DNA from 2 places in the Alcaligenes sp. Marseille-Q7550 genome. Region 2 is predicted to be linked to the other one. Evidence: riboswitches for the same ligand, from Rfam matches in the RefSeq annotation. Region 2 holds a riboswitch; the other holds the start of a gene.
What was found. Region 2 has a riboswitch for glycine ahead of ACWPWO_RS08360 (D-amino acid dehydrogenase). Riboswitches for the same ligand answer to the same signal wherever they lie in the genome.
Positions count from the first base shown of each region.

Region 1 (11,979 bases), on a different contig from region 2:
GGCCCAGGCGGCGGCGAGGAGCTTTATAGATCTGTGGAGAGAATTCAACGCCTTTGAGTGGGCGCCTGAAGAGGTGCAATTGGAGATGGGGCAACTGCTAAGCGACATTGACGTCATTGTAGAAGATGCGCGCAATCGTGAACTTCAAATGCCTGCCGGGTCGGCGTCTGAGGCTGTCTGACGAACTCTCCATTTATAGTCGCAAGCATGACATTCTTGCTGGTTTCGGGGTAGGGGCATGGCCGGATCGCCCAGGTCATACGGCCGACTTTCTCTTGAGAGCGTACGAGGGGTGCACTTTCGGTTGCTCTTGTTGTTCTAGCCTAGCGGCACTGCCTCTTGCGAGACAGTGCCGTCATGCTTATCGGGCGGTCTGGGCAGCCATGTTCAGCGTCGAAGCTTGCTTGAGCCGCTTCTTATAGAAAGGCAGGAACAGGAACAAGGCCAGGAACCAGAAGGGCGTGGCGATCAGGCCGATCAAGGTTTCTTCTTCCTGGCTGAACAGGTACAGGGCGAACACGAAAAATGCCAGTGTCGCATAGCACATGGGAATGGCAAAAGGCATCTTGTAGCTTGACGCCGCATGCGCATGCGGACGGATCCGGCGGTATTTCAGGTAGGAGATCAGGATGACCGCCCAGACAAAGATGAAGCAGATGCTGGCTACCGTCGTCACGATCGTGAAGGCCCGCATGACGTCGCCTTCCGCATAGAGCAGGAAGATGCCGCAGAGCAACAAGGCGCAGGAATAGATCAGCCCATTGCGCGGTGTGCCATTGCGCGAGAGCTTGCCGAATGGCTCCGGCGCCAGCTTGTTCTTGGACAGGCCGTAGAGCATCCGGCCCGTCGAGAACATGCCGCTGTTGGCCGACGACAAGGCGGAGGTCAGCACCACGAAGTTGATGATGGCCGCCGCGGCTCCCACCCCGATAAGCAGGAACATGTTCACGAAAGGGCTCTTGTTCGGGGCGACGACATCCCAGGGCGTCACCGTCATGATGGCGGTCAGCGCCAGCACGTAGAACACGATTACCCGCACCGGAATCTTGTTGATCGCCTTGGGAAGGTTCTTGGCGGGGTCCGCGGTTTCGGCCGAGGCCGTGCCCACCAGTTCTATTCCCACGAAGGCGAAGATGGCGATCTGGAATGCGGCGAAAAACCCGCTGACGCCATTGGGAAACATGCCGCCGCGGTCCCACAAATGGCTCAGGCTGGCCGTATCACCCGCAGGGCCGACAAAGCGGGTGATCAACAGGTAGGCCCCCACAAGGATCAGGGTGACAATGGCGCCGATCTTCACCAGGGCGAACCAGAACTCCAGTTCACCGAACAGTTTTGCCGACAGCAGGTTGAAGACCAGCAGGAAAACGATGCAGGCCAGCCCCGGCAGCCACAAAGGTACATCGGGCCACCAGAACTGGGTGTAGCCGGTGATGGCGACAATGTCCGCAATGCCTATGACCACCCAGCAAAACCAGTAGCTCCAGCCCAGGAAATAACCCATGGTGGGGCCCAGTATATCGGCCGAGAAGTCCACGAACGACTTGTATTCCAGATTATGCAAGAGCAATTCGCCCATTGCCCGCATGACGAAAAACAGAAAGAACCCGATGATCATGTAGGTGAACAAGACCGAGGGTCCGGCCAGGCTGATGGTGCGGCCCGACCCCATGAATAGCCCTGTGCCGATAGCTCCTCCAATCGCTATTAGCTGCAGGTGCCGGTTTTTCAACGAGCGTTGCAGTCCAGATGAGTGTTGCTGAGACACACTGTTCTCCTTGATTTTTTTCATTCAAATGCTTAAGTATGACTGTGCTGCGAGAAAAAAGGGGGTACCTACCGTCCTGCTGGACGGTTTTCCTGATGCCGATATGGGCAGGCTGAAGAGCGCACAGCGATCCGTCTTGTTTTGACGGCATAACCTCAAAACAGGCGGGTGCGCGAACAGGAATTTATGTGAAGTATCGAGCCAAGTCGCCGTTTACAGGCGCTTGGCCGTGTAGCCATAGAAATGCTCCGGACGAGAAGGTGAACAGAGGCCATATGGCCTCTGTACCCCCTCTGTCCTTTTACCTGAGAGCTTATCCATGGTTTTAAGATGGTCCCCTTCGGTGGGCATTGACATGCCTCTCTCCAGATTGTCGCGGGTACAGGATTCTTTTGCCTGAGAGATTCCGGGGTCGTTGCTCCGTCGGCGCTTCACAAGAATGAAGACTCTCACCTGAACCGTTACTGACGCTGGTATTGTATGGACAAGGAAAAAACAATTGCTACTAGCGTTAACCTGTATGGCCGGCGCTCTAGCGCGCTGCGGGCTGCCGCGCTTGAACCAGCAGCGCCAGTGGCACGCGCACGTCCTGTCCGGCTTTCACGAGCAGGCTCCAGCTCGCCGGATCGAACAGGGCAGGGCTGATTTCGAAGACGGCTGCCTCGGATACGCTGACCAAGGGGTTGAGCTTGTCCAGCCCCGGCGTGTCCAGGTCCTGTTGATACAGGTAGTCGCGCGTGGCGCGCCGGTTGGGCTCCAGGCGGCGGCCCAGGCCATCTATCAGGTACAGGCGGGGGCGATGGACCCGCATGTCGATGGGGCGCTCGGTCAGGTTGGCGTAGTGGTAGCGCACGACCAGCAAGGCGGCGTCGCCCCGGGCCGGGGCGGGGAGCTCCTTGTCGTTCAGTCCCGGCTGGATGTGCGCGGAGTCTATGGAGATGGCCAGGCGCGCGGTGCGAAACTGCGGCGGCGCCACGGGTGCGAGCAAGGCCGGCGGCAGGGCGGGCGGCGGGGTCCCGATGGGCGGGTGAGGCAGGGACCGGGTGGAAAGCACCTGGTCGTCCTGGGCCTGGGCGCAAGCGAGCACGATCGTCAGGACGGCGCCAAGCAATAGAGGCGGCAAAGCGGCGGGCATGGCTTCACGAGGTGGTTCAGGGAAATTCCGATCCTAGCAGAAAGGCGGCCGGGCATGAAAAAAACGGCCCGTGGGCCGTTCTACTTTTTTGCTGCTTTCTTCAGGTCGTCGATTTCCTTGCGCAGGGCGAGGACCTCGTCGTTGAGTTGACCGATGATGCTCATCTGGCTTTGATACATCTCGACCAGCGGGTGGTAGCTCATGCCCCGGCTGGTAAGTTCCCGGCAAAGCGCGCTCAGTCCCGTGCTGGCGCGCTTGGTCAAGGTAGCCATCTTCCTGTGATCCATAAGCCTGCGTCCTGATTTGTGGTTGGTTGTGGACTACATCCTTAAACCATACCAAAAGTCTATGACAGCTGTATTTTTTATTTACTTTTCTTGAATATGGCGCAAACCGGGCGCGCCTAGCCCACCTGGAAGTTGCCTTCGGGGTAGCGGATCCGGCTGCGCTTGCGGGTGGCCAGCGTGTAGACCAGGGTCAGCGGGCCAAGGCGGCCGGTGAACATCAGAATCATGAGCAGGAGCTGGCTGGGCGTGGACAGCATGTCGGTGATGCCATGGCTCATGCCCGTGGTGCTCAGCGCCGAGGCCGCCTCGAAGAGGATGCTGATCAGCGGCAGGTCCTCGAACAGGGTCATCAGCAGCACGGAGACGAAATACAGCGCTCCGGTGATGAGGAACAGGGCCAGCGCCTTCTGGACGGTTTCCGGGGCGACGGTGCGATCCATCAGCACGACTTCCTGGCGCTGCCGCACATAGGAGCGCACGGCCGCCAGCAGCACGATCAGTGTGCCGATCTTGATGCCGCTGGCGGTGCTGAGCGAACCGCCGCCGATCAGCATCAGCAGGATCAGCACTAATTGGGTGCTGTCGCGCAGGTAATGAAGATCCATGGTGGTGAAGCCGGCGGTGCGGGTGGCGGCGCTCTGCATCCAGGCCGCCAGGGCCTGGTCGGCCCGGCCCAGCATGCCCAGGGTGTTGGGGTTGTTCATCTCCAGCAGCCACAGGGCGGCAAAGCCGATCAGGTTCAGCACCAGGGTGCCGATCAGGATCAGCTTGGTGTAGGCCTGCAGATTGCGCCATCGCCATTTCTGGCCCACATCGGCCAGCACGGTAAAGCCGATGCCCCCCAGGATGATCAGGCCCGAGAGCGTCATGACCACGATCAGATCGCCCGAGACCGGCACCAGGGAATCGTGGAACAGCGAGAAGCCGGCATTGTTGAAGGCCGTGACCGAATGGAACAGGGCGCGGTACAGGGCGGTCGTCCAGGGCATGTCGATCAGCCAGCGCAGGAACAGGATCAGGGCCGCGCTCAGCTCGATCAGGGCGGCGATCTTGAAGACTTGCAGGGCCGTGTCGCGGATGCGCGAGACGCTGGTCTGGTTGAAGGCCTCCAGGGCCAGCGCCTGCTGGTTCACGCTGATGCGCTTGCGCATGGTGATGGCGGCGATCACGGCAAAGGTGACAAAGCCCATGCCGCCGATCTGCACCAGCAGCGCCAGGGTGATCTGACCGAAATGAGTCAGTTCGGACGCCGGGTCGACCACGGCCAGGCCCGAGACGGTGACCGCCGAGGTCGCCATGAACAGGGCCTCGAAAAAGCTCAGGCGCTGCACGGCAGCCTGGGGCAGGCTCAGCAGCACGGCTCCCACGACGATCAGCCCCAGGAAGCCGAGCGCCAGCACCTGCGGCGGGCTGGCGGCCAGCGTGCGATTGCGGTGATGGGTCCCCTGGCGCCGGGGGATCAGGGTGGGCAGCCAGTCGCGCATGCTCAGACCAGCTTGGGAGCCGCCGTGCGCAGGGCCTGCAACTGGCCGAACAGGATCAGCAGATCCTTGGCATGCAGGGCGTAGTCGGGCTCGGGCTGGATGATGGTTTCGCCGCGGCGCTTGACCAGCAGCACCTGCACGTCGTCCATCTGCTCGCGCAGCACCTCGCGTATGGTCTGGCCGTTCAGGCTGTCGCTGGCGGTGACCTCCACCAGGTAGTCGCCGTTGCCCAGGGTGATGTAGTCGTTCACCATGGGGTAGCTGAGCATCTGCGCCACCCGCATCCCCATTTCTTCTTCGGGATGGACGATGCGGTTCACGCCTATCTTGGCCAGGATCAGGTGCTGGGCGTGCGAGATGGCCTTGGCCCAGATGGTGGGCGCTCCCAGGCTCTTGAGGTGCACCACGCAGACCAGGCAGGCCTCGATATCGGCGCCGATGGCCACCAGGACCACGTCATAGTTGTCCAGGCCCAGCTCTTCCAGGGCCTGCCTGTCGGTCACGTCCGCGATCACGGCGCGGCTGAGCTGATCGGCGTACTTGTCCACCAGCTTGGGATTGGCGTCCACGCCCAGCACCGAATGACCCATCTTCATCAACTCCAGGGCGGCGGCCGAGCCGAAGCGGCCAAGCCCGATTACTGCAAACTGTGCCATAGGTCATTGATCCGATTGAGGCTTGAAAGACGTGCAAGTCAAATTAAGCGTTGATGTTATAAAGGAAAATCTGGTAAAAACCCTTATCGGGTATTCCCTTGGGTGCGTGTCGCATCGATCCTGGGGAGACATCACTAGTGGACAGTGTAAAACAATGGTTAGTTTGTTTGACCCCATCAAGCTGGGTGATATTGAACTCAGGAACCGCATCGTCATGGCGCCCTTGACACGTTCGCGCGCCTCCGAGGGCCGCATGCCCAACGATTTGATGCGGATCTACTATTGCCAGCGCGCCAGCGCGGGGCTGATTGTAGCCGAAGCCACGTCCGTATCGCCCCAAGGCGTCGGTTATGCGCATACGCCGGGCATCTGGAGCAGCGCCCAGGTGGAAGCCTGGCGCCACATCACCGAGGCGGTGCACGCCAAGGGCGGGCGCATCGTGCTGCAGCTCTGGCATGTGGGCCGCGTCTCCGACCCCGAGTTCCTGAACGGCCAGATCCCGGTCGCGCCCAGCGCCATCGCCTGTGAAGGCACGGTCAGCCTGTTGCGGCCCGAGCGCGCCTTCGTGGTGCCGCGCGCCCTGCATACGGAAGAAATCGCCGATGTGGTCGACGATTTCGCCGTCGCCGCGCAGAATGCGCTCAGCGCCGGCTTCGACGGCGTGGAGGTCCATGCGGGCAATGGCTACCTGATCGACCAGTTCCTGCACGATGGCTCCAATACCCGCAGCGACGCCTACGGCGGCTCCATCGAGAATCGTTCGCGCTTTCTGCTGGAGGTGGTGGACGCCTGTGTGGCGATCTGGGGCGCGGGCCGGGTGGGCGTGCATCTGTCGCCGCGCGGCGATCTGCACGGCATGAAGGACTCCGACCCGCAGCGCCTGTTCTCCTATGTGGCGCGCGAGCTGGACCGGCGCGACATCGCCTTCATCTTCCTGCGCGAAAGCCCCGCCTCGGACAGCCTGCTGCCCATGATCAAGTGCCAGTTCGGCGGCGCGCTCATCGCCAACGAGCACTTCGACCTGCCCACCGCGCAGACGACTTTATCCAAGGGCATGGCCGACGCCGTGTCGTTCGGTAAGGCATTTCTGTCCAATCCCGACCTGCCCCTGCGACTGCAGATGCGTGCGCCGCTCAACGCCTGGGATAGCGCAACCTTCTATACCCAGGGCCCCAAAGGCTACACCGATTATCCCTTTCTGGACACCGAGCCCGAATGCGAGCACCAGGTAGGGGCGGATCTGCAGACGCACTGAGCCCGCATCGTCCATTTGTGAGAAGGCCCGCCTGGAGCGGGCCTTTTGCCGTCTGCGCGCAGGCGGGCGCAATGTTCAGGCGCGCGCCTTGCGGATGGCCCGGGAGCATTTGGTCCCGGCCTGGCGCTCCGGCGGCGGAGCGGCGATGGTCGCCACGCTGATCGCGGAGATCAGGCCCACCACGATGGTGTAGGCCACGATGAGCCAGGGCGCCCGCCGTTGGCCTGCAGCAGGGCCGTGGAGATGATGGGGGTGATGCCGGCCGCGAAGATGCCCGACATCTGGTACACGAAGGAAATGCCGGTGTAGCGCACCTTGGTGTCGAACAGCTCGCAGAACAGGGCGGCCTCCGGCCCGTAGACCGATGCGTACAGAATGCCGAAGGGGATGACGATGGCCAGCCAGACCACCATCAGATTGTCGCTGTGGGTGGTGATCAGCCAGAAGGCGGGCAGCGAGGAAAGGCCGGTCAGCAGCGCGCCCCAGAAGTAGACGCGGGTGCGGCCCAGGCGGTCCGACAGGGCGCCGAAGAGGGGGATGGTGAAGCACATCACCACCGCCGAGGCCATGACGCCGGTCAGCGCCTGGGTGCGGGTCAGGTTCAGGTGATCGGCCAGGTAGCTGATCATGAACACGCCGAAGATATTGAAGAACACGCCGTCGATGAAGCGCGCGCCCATGCCCTTCAGGATATTGCCGGGGTAACGCTTGATCATGTCCACGAAGGGGATCCGGCTTTCCGCATTGGCCTGCTTGACTTGCTCGAATTCCGGGCTTTCCTTGACCGACAGGCGGATGTACATGCCCACCAGCACCAGCAGCACGGAGCCCAGGAAGCCGATGCGCCATCCCCAGGCCAGGAACTGTGCGTCCGACAGCAGGCTGGAGAGCAGGGCGACCACGCCCGAGGCCAGGCACAGGCCGGTGGCCAGGCCCACCTGCGGCCAGGAGGCGTACAGGCCGCGCTTGTTGGCCGGCGCGTATTCATAGGCCATCAGCACTGCGCCGCCCCATTCGCCGCCCAGGCCTATGCCCTGGAAGACGCGGCAGATCAGCAGCAGGACGGGGGCCCAGATGCCGATGCTGTCGTACGAGGGAATCAGTCCTATGGCCATGGTGGACACGCCCATGATGGTCAGGGTCAGCACCAGCATGCTCTTGCGGCCTATCTTGTCGCCGAAATGGCCGAACACCACGCCGCCCAGCGGACGGGCGATGAAGCCCACGGCGAAGGTGGCGTAGGCCAGCAATGTGCCCACGTAGGGGTCGCCGCTGGGGAAGTAGAGCTTGTTGAACACCAGTCCGGCGACCACGCCGTAAAGGAAGAAGTCATACCATTCGATGGTGGCGCCGATGACGGAGGCCGTCACCACGCGCTTGACGGTTTTCTGATCTGCTGACATGCATTGTCTCCTGGGATGGGCCGGGGTCTGCGCCCCGGTTCGTGCTGTGTGGCGATCGAAACTGCTAGGGGCTGCCTTTGTGCGTTGCGGAGCTCCTTCAGGCGGCCAGTCGTGCGTCGGGCGCGTGTGCGCCGTTGTCCTGGCGGCGGGCATCGGCCAGGATGAACTCGCTGGCGCGCTCGGCCACCATCACGATGGGCACGTTGGTATTGCCCGATACCAGGGTGGGCATGATGGAGGCGTCGACCACGCGCAGGCCCGGCACGCCGTGCACGCGCAGCCGGGCGTCGACCACGGCCAGCGGGTCGTCGGCCCGGCCCATGCGGGCCGTGCCCGTGGGGTGGAAGATGGTGGCGCCGTACTCGCGGCAGAAATGCAGGATCTCCTCGTCGCTGCGGACCTCGTGGCCGGGGCGGAACTCGCGCGCCATCAGGCCGGCCATGGGTTCGGTGGCGGCGATGCGGCGCGCCATCTTGATCGAGGCGATGGCGGTGCGGCGGTCCAGGTCCGTGGACAGGTAGTTGGGGTGGATGGCGGGCGCGTCGAACGGATCGGCCGAACGCAGTTCCAGGTGGCCGCGCGATTCGGGACGCAGTTGGCAGACCGAAAAGGTGCAGCCGGAGAAATCGTGCACCTTGCCGCCGGCCATGTCCGCCGACAGGGTCCCGAAATGGAACTGGATGTCGGGCGTGGCGGCCTCGGGCAAGGCCTTGCAGAAGATGGCGCCCTGATTGATGCCGATGGACAGCGGCCCGCCGCGAAACAGCAGCCATTGCAGCCCCATGCTGGCCTTGCCCCAGAGCGAGCGCAGCCTGTCGTTGTCGCTGATGGGCCTGTTCACCTCGTAGATCAGGCGAAATTGCAGGTGGTCCTGCAGGTTGCGGCCCACCCCGGCCATGTCGCGCACCACGGGAATGCCGAATTTCTGCAGCATGGCGGCCGGGCCTATGCCCGAGAGCTGCATGAGCTGGGGCGACTGCAGGGCGCCGGCCGACAGGATCACCTCGCGCCGCGCCCGCAGGGTCTTGATCACTCCGTCCTGGCGATAGCGCACGCCCACGGCGCGGCCCTGCTCGGTGAGGATGGCGCTGGCCTGGGCCAGGGTCTTGATGCGCAGATTGGGCCGCTCCCGCGCCGGGTTCAGGAAGGCCACGGCGGTCGAGCAGCGCCGGCCGCGGTGCGTGGTCAACTGGTAGTAGCCTGCGCCTTCCTGGTCGCCGGTGTTGAAGTCCTGCACGCGCGGGATGCCGTTGCGTTCGGCCGAGGCGATGAAGGCGTCCACCAGTTCGTTGCGGGTGCGTATGCTGGTGGCGTGCAGCGGTCCCTGGGTGCCGCGCGTGGGGCCGGGGCCCAGGTCGTTGTTCTCGATGCGGCGAAAATACGGCAGGCACTCGTCCCAGGACCAGCCCTCATTGCCCAGCGCGGCCCAGTGGTCGTAGTCCTGCTTCTGGCCGCGCACGTAGATCAGGCCGTTGATGGAGCTGCAGCCGCCCAGGGTCTTGCCGCGCGGCCAATAGATCTCCCGGTTCAGCATGTTGGGGTCGGGCTGGGTGTGGAAGCCCCAGTTCAGCCGGGGGTTGAACATGGTCTTGCCGTAGCCGATGGGAATGTGTATCCAGGGATTGCTGTCCGGCGGCCCGGCCTCCAGCAGGCAGACGGTGTACTTGCCGTTTTCACTGAGCCGGTTGGCCAGCACGCAGCCGGCCGATCCCGCTCCCACGATGACATAGTCAACGCTTTCAGTGGTGTCCATTGCCTCACTCCAGTTCTGTTCGTGCCGCCAGTCTGAAGATTCAGGCTTGAAACATTTATAGGGTAAACACGGAAAGTTCCGCACCTGGAACGCTAAGTATCATTTCCGTTTCATTTTTCAGGTAGCGAGGCCGTGATGCAGGCAGAGGATTGCCGTCCCTTGAGGGTTCTGACCGTGCTGGAGCAACTGGCGCATACGCAGTACGCCCAGACCCTGGCCCAGTTGGCGCAACGCACGGGGCTGCCCAAGACCAGCCTGCTGCGCATCCTGCAGTCGCTGGAGCAGGCGGCCTATGTCATGCGCGTGCCGGGCGACGGCGGCTACATGCCCGGTCCGCGCGCCCATCATCTGGCGGCGGGCCTGCTGGGCTCGCCGCATTTTCTGCGCGCCAGCCGGCACATACTGGGGCGGCTGGTGGGTATCATCGGCGAATCCTGCAACCTGACGGCGCTGGCCGGCGACACCGTGCAATATCTGTCCAGGGTGGAAAGTCCCGAGCCCATGCGGCTGCAGTTGCGCATGGAAATCGGCGCGCGCGTGCCTTTGCATTGCACGGCCAGCGGCAAGCTGTTCCTGGCCTTGGCGCCGGACGTGCAGCGCCGCCAGATGCTGGACCGGATCACGCTGGAGGCGCTGACGCCGCGCACCATTGCTGATCGGACCCGCCTGGAGGCAGAGCTGCAGGGGATACGCAGCCAGCGCATCGGCATCGACAATGAGGAGTTCGTGCGCGGCATGGTGGCCATCGCCGTGCCGGTACAGGATGAGCAGGGACACGTGGTGGCGGCGTTGGCCTGCCATGCCGCCACGGCGCAGCGCTCCATGGCGGAGCTGTTGCAGTTTGCCGGGCCCATGCGCGAAGCGGCCGCCGAGATGGCGGGGCTGTTCAAGCGCAACGCCCGGGAGAGTTCGTCCGAGGGGGAGCGGAGCTAGCCGGAGCTCGCACGCCGGCTCGTTCCGGAGGCCGGGTTCAACTGCCGCGCACGACGCGGAAGGTGGCCGCGGCCTTGACCAGCAGCCGGTCCTTGTCGTCGTAGCCGCCGCCTTCACAGTAAGCGGTGTCGCCTTCCAGGAACAGGCAGCGGGCGCGGAACCAGACATCGCCGCGCGCCGGCAGCAGGAACTGGGTGTTCATGTCTATGGTCGCCATGCCCGAGCCCGGCCTGCAGGCCGCGCGGCGGCGCTGAGCGTGAAATCCAGCACCGCCATCAGGGTGCCGCCGTGCACGTCGGCGCGCGCATTGGCGTTGCAGGCCTGCCAGGGCAGAAATGTCTCCACGCCTTGCGGCGTGCTGGAGACGGTTTGCAGGCCCAGGTGCTGCATCAGGGGGATGTGGGCGCCGAAGAAGTCCTGCCTGTCCGACAGGGCTTCGGCCAGCAAGGACTGCATCACGAGTTCAGTTTTTGCTTGACCAGGCCCGAGACGGCGGACATGTCGGCGCGACCGGCCAGCTTGGCCTTGACCAGGCCCATGACCTTGCCCATCAGGGCCGGACCCTGGGCGCCTTCGGATTGGGCCTGGGCGATGGCCTGTGCGATGACATCGTTGATTTCGGCCTCGTCGGCCTGCTTGGGCAGGTATTCCTGCAGCACGGCCAGTTCGGCTTTTTCCTTGTCGGCGCTTTCCGTGCGGCCGGCCTGTTCGAAGGCCTGGATGGATTCGCGGCGCTGCTTGACCTGTTTTTCGATGATGCTGGTGATCTCGGCGTCGCCCAGTTCGATGCGTTCATCGACTTCACGCTGTTTCACGGCGGCCTGCAGAAAACGCAGCGTGCCCAGGCGTTCGCTATCGCGAGCGCGCATGGCGGTCTTGATGTCGTCGGCTAAGCGGGCTTTGAGTGTCTGACTCATGGTGGTTCCTGGTTGAACGGGCAAGCATTTATTTTACCGCAGGCGGCCGGCGGGCGAGCCGCTTACTGGAAGTCCCGGCTGCGCGCCGCCAGTTCGCCCACCAGGTGGTTCAGCTTGACCAGCCGGCGGGCGATCAGGTGGCAGACGCTGCCTTCGCGCTGCCAGACGCCATAGACGCCCAGCAGGCGCGATTGCAACAGGGCGTCGGACTGCCGCTGGGCCAGTTCGTCGCGCACGATCACGTTGACGCTGCCGGTCTCGTCTTCCAGGGTGACGAAAATCGTGCCTTTGGCGGTGCCGGGCCGCTGGCGCGTGGTCACCAGCCCGCAGGCGCGCGCCAGACGCCGGTCCGGGTAATCGGCATGCAACTGTTGCGCCGGCACGAAAT
Region 1 covers NZ_CBCOPU010000003.1:374,753-386,731, reverse strand. The annotation lists gene ACWPWO_RS18310 (hypothetical protein) at 1-181, shown strand, start outside; gene ACWPWO_RS18305 (amino acid permease) at 362-1,792, opposite strand; glycine riboswitch at 2,143-2,232, opposite strand; gene ACWPWO_RS18300 (hypothetical protein) at 2,301-2,903, opposite strand; gene ACWPWO_RS18295 (hypothetical protein) at 2,984-3,175, opposite strand; gene ACWPWO_RS18290 (TrkH family potassium uptake protein) at 3,307-4,674, opposite strand; gene ACWPWO_RS18285 (potassium channel family protein) at 4,677-5,330, opposite strand; gene ACWPWO_RS18280 (alkene reductase) at 5,485-6,585, shown strand; partial or broken gene ACWPWO_RS18275 (MFS transporter) at 6,686-7,988, opposite strand; gene ACWPWO_RS18270 (GMC family oxidoreductase) at 8,086-9,741, opposite strand; gene ACWPWO_RS18265 (IclR family transcriptional regulator) at 9,901-10,674, shown strand; gene ACWPWO_RS18260 (hypothetical protein) at 10,712-10,876, opposite strand; gene ACWPWO_RS18255 (hypothetical protein) at 10,879-11,133, opposite strand; gene ACWPWO_RS18250 (GatB/YqeY domain-containing protein) at 11,130-11,591, opposite strand; gene ACWPWO_RS18245 (error-prone DNA polymerase) at 11,654-11,979, opposite strand, start outside.
Region 1: another riboswitch for glycine. It lies ahead of ACWPWO_RS18305 (amino acid permease); the one in region 2 lies ahead of ACWPWO_RS08360 (D-amino acid dehydrogenase).

Region 2 (11,979 bases):
ACTCATGTAGGTGGCTAAGATGTATTCCCCCCCTGAAAGATCGGCCAGATCGTATGTCACCTTCATACTTAACTGCTCCAACCCTTCCTTGATTCTGAGCAGATCCTTCCCCTTTCTCCATGAGCCCGTCAAGCTGCCGAGAAAATTTCCGATGCGCCAACTATTGCCATATACCTCATTCCTGGCGGCGCGCTGCAACTGCTCTGCTGGGGTTGCCCGCCTACGAAACCTCTGATTGGCCCATGCATCGCGCACGAGCCTTATCAAGCCGGGGCCGCTGGCACGCGCCGTGCCACCTCGCGCCGCATTTACCCGCAGGTTGCCGATGGCTCCCAAAGGAGCAGCCGCCAGATCTTGGCGCTGCCACTGCGGGATATTCTGCAAGCCAAGGGGTTGAACATTCATGATGATCTTCCTTGAAAAGAATCACCTCCCTTGAACTTCAGTAACAGGCGTATATCGGGCGTTCCTTTGTCTGCGCATGCGCAGAACACACACTCCCGCCCAGGGCTGCGGCACACGCGCATTCATCCCGACGGCGTCGAACGCCGCCCCCAATCCTGACTATTACAGCCTTAACAAGAAACACTGGTTAGCTGGCACGCAACTCAGGCTCCAGCTCCAACCCAAAGCTGCCCAAGACCACGGCGGCGGCGCCGAGATTTCTGCGCCTGCCGTCATCCAGCTTGTTCAGGGAATGTCTATTGAGCGGGCCAACCGGATTATTCTGACGATCACGGAGCAGGTCCACGCTTGACTCGACCAGTCGCTGCACCCGCTCAAGCTCACTTTGGGGCAGCGCTCCCCAGGTCTGATAGGCGTCCTCCACCACGCGGCTCAAGCGATACAAGGCATCGGTTACGGCAAACCTGTCGCCCGCGCCCAAAGCCAAGGTCAGATTGACTTGTTCGGTCCGCAGGCTGCGCGACGCCCGTCTACTGAACTCGAGCTCCAACGAGTGCACCAGCCCAAGGAGAGAATTCGCCTGCCAATAATCCCCAGTCTGCCACAGTGCCTGTCGGACGGTATCCAGATTTCTGGAATGCAGGACGCCCAGCAGCCCCTTGAACTCGTCCGTAGACAACGTCTTGAAATAAAGCTTCTGCGTGGTCCTATCGTCGGAGAGCATCAACAATTGCGCACTCAGGTCTTGCTTATTCACTGAGTCAGCAGCCAGCAGATCGACAATCTGCAATAAAGGCTTATGCATGGCATGCCGGGCCGCTTGCTGATTCACGGCTTTTGCAACATCCTTCAACACCCGGGACGCCTGCTTGCGCACCGCATCATCAAGGCGAGGCGAAACCCGGTCCAGAACCGCGTCACACGCTTTCTCCTTGTTCAGAGCCCCGCCGGTCAGAGCCACAAGATCGAACTCTGTCAGCTCCTCCAGATACGTATGCAGGCAGTACTTCGCTCCCTTTAGCGAGTACAAACCGCCCTCCCCGCCGGACCTGTTCAGCTCCATCAATGCTCGGGCGATTCTGGAGTGATCATGGCATCGACGAACCGGCCTTCCTCATCCACCTTGGCCGTCAGGCTGCCCAGCAAATTGCCGATGAGCAGGCCGTTGGCGCGGACCTCAGCACGGGCCTCGGTCAATGCCTGGCGCTGCGCCCGCGCTTGCGAGGATTCGCCGGTGACGTCAGCGTTCAAATTAGCGCGTCTGTCGGCCAGCGGCTGGTTCATCTCCGACAATGGCGCCCCGGCCCTAGGGGCAGGCGCTGTCCCGCCCTGCTCCACTGAGTACTGCAGGTTGCCGACAGACCCCAGAGGACTGGCCCCCAGCTCATTGCGCTCCGGCACCTGCTGCCGGCGGTCAGCTTCCAAGGTAGAGGAATTAAGGGATTGAGTGGCCATGATCAACTTCCTTAAAAAGTTAGTCCCCCGCGAAGGCTGGCATCTAGTTTGCGTACCTCTTGGCAAATGTGCCAAGAATCGATGGCAGCCAGCGCAGATACGATCCTGCATGGCAAGAGTCTGTCGCCGCTCCGGGCTTCTTCGATCTGCAATTCATTTCATCCGTCGTCGTCCAACGTCGAAATCCACACCCTGCTCTACTGTGCATCGCAAATTACCGACTCAACATTTGAGTAACCGTCGAATGGCTCGCGTTCCTTTACCCGCGTTGAACGCGTTGCCAGCTCGGCTGCCCCCATTTTCCAACTATCACGTTCTGCAGGAGAGACACCAATGAGCAGCAACAATACCCACGGTCAGACTCAACCTGCCGCGAGCGCAGAGCCGCTTTTCCGGTACCGCCCATGTTCCGATGGCGGGTACGAAGTCCTGCTGCACAATGGCCGCATCGAGAACGTGCGCAAGAAATCTGGGGCATAGAGATCGCGCTGTCTCCAGGCGCAGCAGAACGCCGACCCATGCCCGCAATAGCCCCCTGGCTTCGCGTGTAAAAAGCCTAGGTCCCCAACCGTTGGGCCCATGCCCCAAAATAGCTTGCCGAGGCTTGACGCAGCCTGGAACGATGAGCAACAAAAAAGCCCCAAAGCATTGATCTTTGGGGCTTTTCCTGGCACAGCGCGGTGCTGTGTACCTGTATTCTGGTAGGCAGTACTGGATTCGAACCAGCGACCTCTACGATGTCAACGTAGCGCTCTAACCAACTGAGCTAACCGCCTGCGGTGAAGAAATGAAATAATAGCCCTTCCTTGAAGTTGCTGTCAACACTTTTCTGTGTTTTTCTTCAAAAAAAGTGAACTTTTTTCTGCGGGCGGTTCGAGCAGGCGCCGGGAAAGATGTGGGGAAACCCCTAGTTCATTGTTAACAAAGGAATATTGAGCAGGTCCACTTGGACTTTACTCAGGCGGTGGTTTTTCATGCCTCTCGGCCGAAGATACATAAAGATACAATATGCCTGTCTCCGCGCCGCATCATCGCGCCGACGGGGCCGCAGATTTTCCTATCCAGGATCACGGCGCAAAAATAAAATATCTGCTTTACGCTCTGGATGCGTATCGGGCCTGACCGGGTGCGCGTCTGTACCGGGACACCCTCGATCATGACTTCCTCTCATCTGCCTCTTCTCCCGACCGATTTGCGTGATCTGCCCGGCGTGCAGGAAAGCCCTTTGGACGCCGTCCGCTACGACCCGCCCAATGACGAGGTCTTTGACGAAAATCCCTGCCTGAGCTGCGGCGTATGCTGTTCGCATTTCCGCGTATCCTTCTACAGCGGCGAGCTGGCCGGCGAGACAGGAGGTACGGTGCCGGTGGAACTGACCACGAAAATCGGCCCCTTGCGCGCCTGTATGAAAGGCACCGAGCAAGGCGGCGGGCGCTGCATCGCCCTGCGGGGCACGCTGGGCCAGCCCGGCATTCACTGCGCCATCTATCCTGACCGCCCCAACCCCTGCCGCGACTATCAGATCTGGGAAGCCGACGGCAGCCCCAACCCGGACTGTCAGCGCCTGCGCGCCAAACATGGATTGCCGCCCCTGCCTCATCGCCCCGACCCGCAGGCCCCCGCCGCTCCGGAACATGACAAGGCGGCCTGATCGATGCGACACGTTCCTGCAACGCCGGCTCGCCAATGAGCCGGCTTTTTTTCGCGCTTCTCCAGGACAAAACGCAGTCCGCAAAAAGCCATTGCACCCCAGGGGCAAGGGCCGGGCAGCCCATGAAACACGCTACCATGGTCCTTTTTGTTGTAGGGCCGCCCGGCCCTGCGTTTTCGGGAGTGGATGCAATGAAATACCGCAAGCTGGGCAATACCGATCTGGACGTCAGCCTGATAGGCCTGGGCACCATGACCTATGGCGAGCAGAACAGCGAGGCCGACGCGCACGCGCAACTGGACCTGGCCCTGGAACTGGGCGTGAACCTGGTGGACACCGCGGAGATGTATCCCGTGCCGCCATCGGCCGCCACGCAGGGACTGACCGAGCAATACATCGGCACCTGGCTGGCCAGGAGCGGACGCCGCCAGGACATCGTACTGGCCAGCAAGGTCGCCGGCCCCCAGCGCGACCCCAAGCGTCCCGGCCATATCCGCGACGGCGCCACCAGCCTGGACCGCAAGAACCTGGAGCAGGCCCTGCACGACAGTCTGCGTCGCCTGCAGACGGACTACCTGGACCTGTACCAGTTGCACTGGCCGGACCGCAGCACCGTCACCTTCGGCCAGCGCAGCTATCCCTGGAAAGAAGAAGACACCGTGCCCATCGAAGAGACTCTGGAGGTGCTGCGGGACTTCGTGCGCCAGGGCAAGGTGCGGCACATCGGCGTATCCAACGAGACGCCCTGGGGCGTGGCGCGTTTCCTGGAACTGGCTCGCCACCGCTCGCTGCCGCTGATCGCCACCATACAGAACCCCTACAATCTGCTCAATCGAGTGTTCGAGGAAGGCCTGTCGGAGTTCTGTCATTACGATGGCCTGGGCCTGCTGGCCTACTCGCCCCTGGCCATGGGCGTGCTGACCGGCAAGTACGACCACGGCGCGCGTCCCGAGAAGGGTCGCCTGACCCTGTACGAGCGCTTCAAGCGCTACGACGGCCCCAACGCCCGCGAAGCCGCGCTGGCCTACAACGAGCTGGCGCGCCGGCACGGCCTGACGCCTACGCAACTGGCCCTGGCCTGGGTGAACCAGCAGGCTTTCACCAGCAGCAATCTGATCGGCGCCACAACGCTGGAGCAATTGCGCGAGAACATCGCCAGCGTGGACGTGACGCTGGACCACGAGCTGATCGCGGCCGTCAACGACATCCATGGCCGCTACCCGAATCCAGCTCCCTGAGCACGCTTCTTCATGCAAGCCTCGCCATCCTCGGCCAGGCCTGCGCCCGCAATGTCGATGCCGCTAGGCGCCCCTGCTTCAAGGTGAAGAAACTCCGGCCATAAGGCCGGGGCCCCGTGCCGCTTACAACCGCTGCGCTTATGACCTGCACCGGCGGGCTCATTGCCACAATGTATGAAACACCGCTTTCACCGGCTGTTTTTTCCATTTATGCTCAAAAAAAGCATAATAGAAATCGGGAGACAGGCACTCTGAAGCGATCTGGTCCGCCGGTTTTTTTTCACTTATTTATGCTCAATTTGAGCATCAAGGACAAACATGCCTCAGCACTACCCTATCGACGTGTGCCAGCCGGCAAATGGCGCAGCCCTGCAACGTCATACGGCCTGGCAGGCCGTACCGGCCGCGTCCGCCAGCCCCGAGGCCGACCAGGCCTTGAAAGCGGAGCTGATCCGCTTGCTGGACGAACAGGACGCCGTTCTGGTGGCCCATTACTACCAGGATCCGCAGCTACAGGACCTGGCGCTGGAAACCGGCGGCTGCGTGGGCGACTCCCTGGAAATGGCGCGCTTCGGCCAGGAGCATCCGGCGCGCACCGTGGCGGTGGCCGGGGTGGGCTTCATGGCCGAATCGGCCAAGATTCTCAGCCCCGGCAAGCGCGTGCTGATAGTGCACGACCAGGCCACCTGCTCCCTGGACCTGGGCTGCGCACCCGAGGATTTCGCTCTCTTCTGCGACGCCCATCCTGACCGCGTGGCGGTGGTGTATGCCAACACCAGCGCCGCCGTGAAGGCGCGCGCCGACTGGGTGGTCACCTCCTCCATTGCGCTGGACATCGTGCGCCACCTGCATGACCAGGGCCGCAAGATCCTGTGGGCGCCGGACCGTCACCTGGGCGCCTACATCCAGAAGCAGACCGGCGCCGACATGCTGCTGTGGCAGGGCTCCTGCCTGGTCCATGACGAATTCAAGGCGGACGCGCTGCAGGCGCTGAAGCAGGCTCATCCGCATGCCGTGGTGCTGGTCCACCCGGAGTCTCCGGCCGGCGTGATCGCCCTGGCCGATGTGGTCGGCTCCACCACCCAGTTGATCAAGGCTGCCTGCCGGCATCCCGCCGACACCTTCATCGTGGCCACGGACCAGGGAATCCTGCATGCCTTGCGTCAGCAGGCGCCGGGCAAGACCTTTCTGGCCGCGCCGACCGCGGGCGAGAGCGCCGCCTGCAAAAGCTGCGCGTATTGTCCCTGGATGGCCCTGAACTCCCTGCACGCCCTGAAGGCCAGCCTGCTGCAGGCCGGCCCCGGCATACAGATAGACCCGGCCCTGGCCGCGGACGCCCGCCGTTCGCTGCAGCGCATGCTGGATTTCGCGGCAGAGCGCCAGACCAACTTGCGCGTGCGGGCCGATCTTGCCGAACACGCCGCCCTGTTTCAGGACGTGGGAGCCGCCTGATGCAGACGCACGTACTGATCGTAGGCGCCGGCCTGGCCGGTGTGAGCCTGGCCTTGTCCCTGCCCCGGACCATGGCGGCCACCGTGCTCAGCCACGCCCCCCTGCCCTGCGGCGCCAGCCCCCAGGCCTTGGGCGGCATCGCCGCCGTCCTGGACGCCAAGGACAGCCTGGAGCAGCACGTGGACGACACCCTGGCCGCCGGCGCCCACCATGGCGACCCGCAAATCGTGCGCCACATCCTGCAAGCCGCGCCGCAAGCCGTGCAGTGGCTGCTGGACAGACAAGTGCCCTTTGACCGCATGCCGGACGGACGGCTGCATCTGACCCGTGAGGGCGGTCATGCGCGGCGCCGCATTGCCCATGCGGCCGACGCCAGCGGCCTGGCCATCATGCAGGCCTTGCTGCGCGAACTGGCGCAGGCCCCGCATATCCGCCTTCGCAGCCACTGCCAGGTGCTGGACTTGCGGCGCGACGAGCAAGGCAGCGTCGCCGGCGTGGACCTCTACGGCCGCCGGCTGCGCGCCCGCGAAACCCTCAGGGCGGACCATGTGGTGCTGGCGACGGGCGGACTGGGACGGCTTTACGCACACAGCACCAACCCCGCCGGCGCGCATGGCGAGGGCGTGGCCCTGGCCTGGCGAGCGGGCGCACGCATCCAGGACCTGGAGTTCGTCCAGTTCCATCCGACCTGCCTGCGCAGCGACGCCGCCCCCCTGCTGCTGACCGAAGCCCTGCGCGGCGAAGGCGGCCATCTGCTGGATGCCCAAGGACGGCGCTTCATGCCCGACTACGATCATCGCGCCGAACTGGCTCCGCGTGACGTGGTGTCGCGCGCCATCGCCGAACAGATGCGCCGCGACGGGCGGGACCATGTCTGGCTGGACGTGCGCCACCTGGGCGCCGAGACCTTGCAAGGGCATTTCCCCCGCGCTCTGCAACAAGCGCTGCAGCGTCGCCTGGACCTGCGCCGCGACCTGGTTCCCGTCGCGCCGGCAGCGCACTACAGTTGCGGCGGCGTATACACCGATCTGCACGGCCGCAGCTCGGCGCCCGGCCTGTACGCGGTGGGCGAAGTGGCCTGCACCGGCCTGCACGGAGCGAACCGGCTGGCCAGCAACTCCTTGCTGGAGTGCGTGGTCATGGGCCGGGCGGCGGCGCGGGCCATCGCCTCCAGCGAACAGAAAGCGCGCGCTCCCCTGACGCCCCCGCCCGCCGCCGCAGGAACGGGCCCGAGGCCGCCGACCCTGCCCGCCCTGCAGGCGCTGATGCAGGAACACGTCGGTCTGCGTCGCCAGGGCGCCGGGCTGGCCCGGGCCGTGAAGACGCTGCAGGACTGGCGCGCGCTGTTGCAGGAAGGCGCGCCCACGCCCGACCGGCAGGCCATGGCGTTGCGCGTGGACACGGCCTGGCTGCTGGCACAGGCGGCGCTGGAGCGGCCTCGGAGCCTGGGCACGCATTTCCGGCTGGACTGAAGCCGCAGCCTGCTGCTGCGCCGGCAACGCAGAAGGCGCCGCGGCGCCACCTTGGTTTACCCTGATTGCCCTTATAGCCTGCCAGGATTAATGTAGAAATGTCATCACAGGCGGTATGAAAGAGACCTGTTCGCTCAGGCGCCGACGGAGCAACCACCCCGGAATCTCTCAGGCAAAAGGATCGTACCAGCCCGACAATCTGGAGAGCGGCGCAATGCGCCCACCGAAGGAGCCCGGCGCCCGGCCGGATAAACTCTCAGGTCACAGGACAGATGGGGTATTGCCACCGTCCGGCGGCAATTCACCTATCAGGAGCCTGCCATGTCTCACATCGCCGTCATCGGCGCCGGCATCACCGGCGTCACCACCGCTTACGCCCTGGTGCGCCAGGGTTTCCAGGTCACCGTCATCGACCGCCTGCGCTACCCCGCCATGGAAACCTCGTTCGCCAACGGCGGCCAGCTGTCCGCCTGCAATGCCGAAGTCTGGAACAGCCGCGGCACCATCATGAAGGGGCTGAAATGGATGATGCGCAAGGACGCCCCCCTGCTCTTCAACCCTCGACCCAGCTGGCACAAGTACAGCTGGATGGGCCAGTTCGTGCGCGCGATCTCCGGCTACGAGCACAATACGGTGGAAACCGTGAAGCTGGCCATCGCCGCGCGCGAGCACCTGTACCAATGGGCCGAGGACGAGCATATCGACTTCGACCTGGAAAAGCGCGGCATCCTGCACATCTATCACACGGCCTACGGATTTGAATCGGGCAAGCGGGTCAGCGAACTGCTCAAGCGCGGCGGGCTGGAGCGCCATACCGTCACCAACGAGGAAATCCACCAGATCGAGCCCACCCTGCAAGGCACCTATTACGGCGGCTTTTACACGCCGTCCGACGCCACGGGCGACATCCATAAATTCACGCGCGGCCTGGCGCGCGCCTGCGAGCAGCGCGGCGTGCGCTTCCTGCAGGACACCGAGGTGCTGGGCGTGCGCTGCGGCCCGCCCCACCAGATCCAGCTGCGCACCGGCGAAGGCGCCGAGGCGCAGAACCACAGCCTGCAGGCGGACGCCCTGGTGGTGTGCGCCGGCGTGGGCAGCCGCCACCTGGCCAAGCTGCTGGGCGACTACATCAACATCTACCCGGTCAAGGGATATTCGATTTCCGCGTATCTGGACACGCCCGAAAGCCAGGCGGCCGCTCCCTGGGTCAGCCTGCTGGACGAGGAAGCCAAGATCGTGACCAGCCGCTTGGGCAAGGACAGGCTTCGGGTCGCCGGCACGGCCGAATACAACGGCATGAACAAAGACATCCGGGCGGACCGCATCGCCCCGCTGGTGAACTGGACGCGGCGCAACTTCCGCGACGCGGCCACGGACCGGGTGGTGCCCTGGGCGGGCCTGCGGCCCATGATGCCCGACATGATGCCGCGTGTGCAGGCCGGCAGCCGCCCCGGCGTCTACTACAACACCGGTCACGGGCATCTGGGCTGGACGCTGTCCGCCGCCACGGCCCAGCTGATCACCGAGCTGATCGTGCAGCGCCAGCGGGAAGCCGAGCCTGTTCGATCCGCCACCAGTCCGGCAGCAGCTGCTGCACCCGCCGCTGCCCGTAGCGCTCATCCAGCAGATGCACATAGCCCCGATCCTGTTCATCGCGAATCACACGGCCCGCGGCCTGTGTGACCTTGCGCAGGCCCGGATACAAGTAGGTGTAATCGTAGGCCCGGCGTTCCCCGAACAGCCGGGCCATGACTTGCCGCACCGACTCGTTGACCTCGTTGAACTGCGGCAGCCCCAGCGTGGCGATGAACGCCCCCAGCAGGCGGCGCCCCGGCAGATCCACGCCTTCGGAAAATGCGCCGCCCAGCACCGCCAGCCCGATGCCCCGCCCCTGGGGCGTGAAGCGCGCCAGAAAGTCGGCGCGCTGCTCATCCGTCATGGACGGCGTCTGACACCACAAGGGCAGCTCAGGTGAACGCTGCTGCAGCGCCTGGCGCACCTGGTTCAGGTAGTCGAAGCTGCTCAGAAACAGCAGGTAGTTCCCGGGCTGCTCGGCATAGGCCTGCGCCACGATGCCGCACAGGCTGTCCAGACTGGCCTCGCGATCGGCGTAGCGGGTTGAAAGACCCGCATACTGGCGCACCTGCAACTGCTCGGCCTTGTAGGGCGAAGGCACCTCCAGGATGGGGCTGCGTTCGGGCACGCCCAGGAGGTCGCGGTAGAAATCCACAGGAGTCAAGGTGCCCGAAAACAGCACGACCCCGTGCGCATCGCCATAGCGCTCTTGCAGGAACGGCGCCGGCACGACATTGCGGATGCGCAGCGTGACGCCATCGCGCTCCGCCAGCACATCGAACAGGGAATGAGCGCCGAAGCGCTCCGCCAGGTCGGCAAAGAACAGAACTGAAAAATAGGCTTGCAGCAAGGGGCTGTTCTGCGGCAAAGGATGGTCGGCCACATGGCTGCCCAGGCGCGCCGCCAGCTGCTCGCATTCCTGCAGCAAGGCCGCCGGCACGCTGTCCAGGCCCATCCGGGCGGCGCCCTCCTCCGACAGGCAGTCGTCCATGGCGCGCATCAGGCGGCCGAAATGCCGTTTCAGGGCCGACGGAGCCGCCTTGCGCGCGCTGCGCAGCTCCGCCTGCGACAAGTCGGCCGAATACATGCTGCGCGCCCGATCCAGCAGATTGTGCGCCTCGTCCACGGCCACGGCGCTGCGCCATTGCTGGGCCAGGGTCTGGCCGTGCAGCATGGCGGAAGTGTCGAAATAGTAGTTGTAGTCGCCGACCGCCACGTCCGTCCAGCGCAGCATCTCCTGGCTCAGGTAATACGGGCAGACGGCGTGTTCACGGGCCACGGTCTGCAGGGCATCACGATCCAGCACGGCCACTTCACGGCCTGCCGGCGCGCCGCCGGCAGGCGATCGTAAAAGCCTTGCGCCAGGGGACAGGATTCGCCATGACAGGCCTTGTCGGGGTGCACGCATTGCTTGTCCCGTGCCACCAGCTCCAGCACTCTCCAGGGCGCCGGCGCGGCGGGCGCAAGGCGCCCCAGGGCGTCCAGCGCCATCTGTCGGCCGGAATTCTTGGCCGTCAGGTAGAAAAGCTTGTCCAGGCCTGCCTCGGGCATGGCTTTCAATCCGGGAAACACCACGGCCAGCGTCTTGCCTATGCCCGTGGGCGCCTGGGCCATCAGGCAGTGGGCGTCGCGCTGCGCCCGATAGGCCGCCACCGCCAGCTCGCGCTGGCCGGCGCGAAAGCCCTCGAAAGGAAAACGCAGTTCGCGGCAGATCTGATCACGCGCCTGCCTGTGCCTCTGCTCCTGCCGCGCCCACTGCTGGTACAGCCGGCATTGCTGCTCGAAGAATTCCTGCAACTGGGCGCGGTTGGCATACTCCGCCAGCGCCGTCTCCTTGTGCTTGTCCACGTGGTAATACACCACGCTGACGCTCAGGCCCTGCAGATCGCGCTCCCGGCACAGCATGGCGGCATACATCATGGCCTGCGCGCGGTGCAGGCGCCGATGATGTTCCGGAATGCGCTCGAATGCGCCCCGGTAGGTCTTGATCTCCTCCAGTCGCAAGGCCTGGGGATCGAAGCCGTCGGCGCGACCGCGCACCAGCAGGCCTTCGAATTCCAGCTCCAGGGGCACTTCGGCCTGATAGTGCTGCGGGCGCTGCAGCCGCACCTGTTCGTGACCTTGCATGCCCTCCCGGGCGCTGGGCGCCGGCGTGAAGCGCAAATCCAGGTCGCCGCTGCGCGCGGTGAATTCGCACAAGGCGCGCACGCCTACCGCAAGCGCGTTCATGCCTGCGGCTCCCGGCTGACATGACACACCCGCGCGGGAATGCCATGCTGTTCGAAATAGGCCAGCCAGCGGCGCTGGTTGTCCTGGAGGCGATCGCCCGGCCCTTTGACCTCTATCAGTTCGTACCAGCCCTGGGCGGGCAGGAAACGGATCAAGTCCGGGAGGCCGGCGCGGTTTTCGCGCCAGTCCAGCAACATGCGCCGGAACACCGCCTTCAAGTGGCGGGCGGGAATGCAGCGCAGCGCCAGCTCCAGTGCGGTTTCCCCCAGGGCCGGCCAGGCCAGCAAGGGGCATTGCATGCCCATTTTCTCCCGCCAGCGCCGCCGTATGCAGCCTTGGTAGGACGGGCCGTCCAGCATGGCCAGGGCCTGGTCGAACAAGTCCTGGCGCCGCGCCACGAAGTCGGGACTGCCCCAGTCGGCCGGGCTGCTCTGGTAGGGGTGAAAAAACGCCCCTGGCAGGGGTGCGAACACGGCGTCCCAGCACAAGAGGCCGAACAGGC
Region 2 covers NZ_CBCOPU010000001.1:1,747,292-1,759,270, reverse strand. The annotation lists gene ACWPWO_RS08400 (hypothetical protein) at 1-405, opposite strand, end outside; gene ACWPWO_RS08395 (hypothetical protein) at 593-1,468, opposite strand; gene ACWPWO_RS08390 (hypothetical protein) at 1,468-1,860, opposite strand; tRNA gene ACWPWO_RS08385 (tRNA-Val) at 2,560-2,636, opposite strand; gene ACWPWO_RS08380 (YkgJ family cysteine cluster protein) at 3,017-3,511, shown strand; gene ACWPWO_RS08375 (NADP(H)-dependent aldo-keto reductase) at 3,703-4,749, shown strand; gene nadA (quinolinate synthase NadA) at 5,068-6,201, shown strand; gene nadB (L-aspartate oxidase) at 6,201-7,673, shown strand; glycine riboswitch at 7,780-7,867, shown strand; glycine riboswitch at 7,869-7,949, shown strand; gene ACWPWO_RS08360 (D-amino acid dehydrogenase) at 7,995-9,356, shown strand; partial or broken gene ACWPWO_RS08355 (ATP-dependent DNA helicase) at 9,301-10,527, opposite strand; gene ACWPWO_RS08350 (hypothetical protein) at 10,491-11,477, opposite strand; gene ACWPWO_RS08345 (VRR-NUC domain-containing protein) at 11,474-11,979, opposite strand, start outside.